Regions from separate parts of the Pseudoalteromonas sp. SG43-4 genome, predicted to be linked through region 2. Evidence: predicted binding sites of a transcription regulator. Region 2 holds the regulator's gene; the other holds the start of a gene.
What was found. Region 2 encodes sigma-54, which starts transcription at its own class of promoters, with help from an activator protein. Its sites were predicted from a motif close to GTTGGCACGNNNNTNGNNT; they were not measured.
Positions count from the first base shown of each region.

Region 1: the regulator sigma-54 is predicted to act here: its motif matches at 995-1,013, upstream of glnA (glutamate--ammonia ligase).

Region 1 covers NZ_JACJFB010000013.1:28,751-30,945, reverse strand. The annotation lists gene typA (translational GTPase TypA) at 1-561, opposite strand, end outside; gene glnA (glutamate--ammonia ligase) at 1,069-2,195, shown strand, end outside.
Region 2 covers NZ_JACJFB010000002.1:284,930-287,124, forward strand. The annotation lists gene hpf (ribosome hibernation promoting factor) at 1-236, opposite strand, end outside; gene H5160_RS03305 (RNA polymerase factor sigma-54) at 263-1,762, opposite strand; gene lptB (LPS export ABC transporter ATP-binding protein) at 1,832-2,195, opposite strand, start outside.

The DNA of each region.
Region 1 (2,195 bases), on a different contig from region 2:
CATAGGTTCCATGTTGTCTGATGGTTCGTCTAAATCTAGTGTTGCCCAACCGTTGATTGCTGAAGCGTAGATTACTTTAAAGTCTAACTGTTCGTCAGTCGCACCAAGGTTGTCGAATAAATCAAAGATTTGATCCATAACCCAATCTGGACGAGCGCCTGGCTTATCAATTTTATTGATAACGACGATTGGCTTTAAGCCTTGCGCGAATGCTTTTTGCGTAACGAAACGCGTTTGCGGCATTGGACCTTCTTGAGCATCAACAAGTAATAATACTGAGTCAGCCATCGAAAGTACGCGTTCAACTTCACCACCGAAATCGGCGTGTCCCGGGGTATCTACGATATTGATATGGTAGTCATTCCAAGAAATGGCTGTGTTTTTAGCCAAAATGGTAATACCACGTTCTTTCTCAATGTCGTTTGAGTCCATCACGCGCTCTTCGTTACCGCCGCGTGTTTCTAATGTACCTGATTGCTCAAGTAGTTTGTCAACCAGTGTTGTTTTACCATGGTCAACGTGCGCGATAATCGCTATATTTCTTAACTGTTCGATGCTCATATATTTACTCAGAGAAATTAAATTCTCATTGATCCTGCAAGATCTACGCACTCATCCACGCTTTCGCGAGATGTCCCAGCATAGGATTTAAAAGGGCGCATATTATCCCTCATTAATGACATGGATGAAAGTTTATCCAATATAAATTTCAAAACTTTCTCAATACTTTTACTAAGTATCTGTTTTATATATGACAATTATATGAATTAAATTTCAAATTTTTTTTGAAAAACAGCCTTTTTGGCTATTTTGCTGATCTTTTTGGTACTCTTTTGCATTTAGGTTATGCTATTTCCGAGCGATTAAATTAGCAGCAAATTGTGCCCTGTAAATTTTGCACCAAAAAGGAAAATTTACGCACCAACATAGTGCGTTTGTACATTCCATTTTGATGCAACGATATTTTTTTAATTTATAAACAGCTAGTTATAAAAATGGCACAAAATCAGCTTAGTAAATCCCAAAGCAATTATGCAGCAATAACAAAACCCAATAGTTGGAGGACACATGTCACAATCGGTTTTAGATTTTATTAAAGAAAATGACGTTAAGTTCATTGATTTACGCTTTACTGACACTAAGGGTAAAGAACAACATGTATCTATTCCTCATCACCAAGTTGATGAAGACTTTTTTGAAGACGGTAAAATGTTTGACGGTTCTTCAATTGCAGGCTGGAAAGGCATAAACGAATCAGACATGGTATTAATGCCAGTTGCTGAATCAATCAAACTAGACCCTTTCACTGAAGAATCAACATTAATCGTACGTTGTGACGTAGTAGAGCCTTCAACACTTCAAGGTTATGAGCGCGACCCGCGTTCTGTTGCTAAGCGTGCTGAAGATTACATGCGCTCTACAGGTATTGCAGATACAGTTTTATTTGGCCCTGAGCCAGAGTTTTTCGTATTTGACGACGTTAAATACAAATCAGATATGTCTGGTTCTATGTACAAAATTGATTCTAAGCAAGCTGCTTGGAACTCAGATAAAGAATATGCAGATGGCAACACAGGTCACCGTCCAGGTATTAAAGGCGGTTACTTCCCAGTTGCTCCTGTTGATGACTTCCAAGATTGGCGTTCAGCTACGTGTCTAGTTCTAGAAGAAATGGGCCAAGTAGTAGAAGCACATCACCACGAAGTTGCAACAGCAGGTCAAAACGAGATTGCTACTCGCTTTAATACAATGGTATTAAAAGCGGATGAAATTCAAGAAATGAAATATGTTATCCATAATATGGCTCACTTATACGGTAAAACAGCAACGTTTATGCCTAAGCCAGTTGTTGGTGATAACGGTTCTGGTATGCATTGTCACCAGTCACTTGCTAAAGATGGTGTAAACCTTTTTGCTGGTGATAAGTACGGCGGCCTTTCTGAAGATGCGCTTTACTACATTGGCGGTATCATCAAGCATGCTAAAGCAATTAACGCTTTTGCAAATGCCTCTACTAACTCGTACAAACGTTTAGTACCAGGTTTTGAAGCACCAGTTATGCTTGCATACTCTGCACGTAACCGTTCTGCATCAATCCGTATCCCAGTGGTTCCATCTGAAAAAGGTCGTCGTATTGAAGTACGCTTCCCTGATCCAACTGCTAACCCATACCTTGCTTTCTCAGCAATGCTTAT
Region 2 (2,195 bases):
TCGATCAACGAGTCAATAGCGGCATACATATCTTGATGTTCTGTAGAGGCAAATAGCTCAGCACCGCTTACGTGTATTGTGGCTTCTGCTTTTTGATTTAATTTTTCTACATCGAGAATGACATGAACATTATTAATATGATCAGAGTGTCTTTCAAGCTTCGCAAATTTAGTATTAATATAGTCTCTTAGTGAATCGGTTAATTCTACGTGACGACCAGTTAAGTTTAGTTGCATAAGCATTACCCTCTTAGTTTAGCGTCTTAAATCAGACTTTTACGCTGATTTGACGGTGGAATAGCAAGAGATTCGCGGTATTTTGCGATTGTACGTCTCGCTACTTTAATTCCTTGCTCAGCCAATATATCCGCTATTTTGCTATCACTCAATGGTTTTGCTGAGTTTTCTGCTGCGATTAATTTTCGGATAAGCGCACGTATTGCTGTAGATGAACATTCACCACCGTTTTCAGTACTTACATGGCTTGAGAAAAAATATTTAAGCTCAAATATACCACGGGGTGTATGCATGTACTTTTGAGTAGTTACGCGAGAAATTGTCGATTCGTGCATTTCTACCATTTCAGCAACATCATTTAAAACCATTGGTTTCATGGCTTCAGGGCCATGTTCAAAAAAGCCTTGTTGTTGCTTAACAATACAATTAGTAACTTTTAATAGCGTGTCGTTTCTACTTTCTAAGCTTTTAATAAACCATTTAGCTTCTTGTAAATGTGAGCGAATAAACTGGCTGTCGCCACTTGATTTTACAGTGCGAGACATTGCCGCGTATTGGCTATTAACACGAATTTTAGGCATGCTATCTGGGTTTAATTCGACAACCCAGCGGCCTTTAATTTTTTTAACTGACACATCAGGAATAACATACTCAGATTCTTCCCTTACAATAGTATCTGCAGGTTTTGGGTTGAGAGTATGTATTAGTGTCATTACTTCTTTAAGCTCTTCTTCTTTGAGCTTAGTTTTTTTCATTAATGTACGATAGTCGCGAGCTGCTAATAGATCAATATGCTCGGTTAAAATCATTTTCGTTTCATTAATATAAGGTGTTTCTTTATCAAATTGATTAAGCTGAATACACAAACACTCTTGTAAACTACGTGCAGCAATACCAACAGGATCAAACAGTTGGATGCGTTTTAATACCGCTTCAATTTCATCAAGTTCGACTTCGTTATCATCTTCGTTTTCTTGATTAAAGCTTTCTAAAATCTCTTCGCAGCTTAGTGTTAAAATACCTGAATCATCGACAGCTTCTACAATAGCAATAGCAATAGCTTCGTCTGTAGGGCTAAATGGCGTTAGTTGTAATTGCCACATTAAATACTCATGGAGCGTTTCAGTAGAGGCGCCTTGGTATATTGATTCGTCTTCAGGCATTGGACCTGATGAGGCTGCAGGAGCTGCACTCATGTACTCATCCCAACTGACATCCATAGCCATGTCGTCACTTAGCGTGTCTTTTGCAAGTGCTTCACCAGTATCTTGTTCGTATTCGCTCGGAGCATCATCAGCAGATGCGCTAACAGTTATGTCATCGGTATCAGCTTTTTGCTCGTTTTTACCAGCAGCGTCTTCGGAATAGTCTGCCTCTTCAACCTCTAATAGTGGATTACTGTCGAGAGCTTCTTGTATTTCTTGCTGGAGATCCAATGTACTGAGTTGCAACAAACGAATAGCTTGTTGCAACTGTGGAGTCATTGTAAGTTGCTGGCCCATGCGCAGCTGTAGTGATTGCCTCATGTATCTCTAACAATCCTTTTATGTTGTTATAATTAATACTAGCAGATGCTTAAAGACATGGCGTAAATGTTACAGCCTAAATTGCTCGCCTAAGTAAACATCGCGTACTGTTTTATCATTTAATACGTGTTCTGGAGTACCTGATGCAATCAGCTCCCCATGAGAAACAATGTAGGCTTTTTCACAAACATCAAGGGTCTCTCTTACGTTATGGTCGGTAATTAATACACCAATCCCACGATTTTTAAGATGTTCTATTATTTTCTTTATATCTAATACCGAAATAGGGTCAACACCGGCAAACGGTTCATCCAGTAATATAAATTTAGGATCTGCTGCCAGCGCTCGTGCTATTTCTACACGACGACGTTCTCCCCCCGATAATGCCATACCTTGGCTATCACGAATGTGTTGTATGCTAAATTCATCTAAT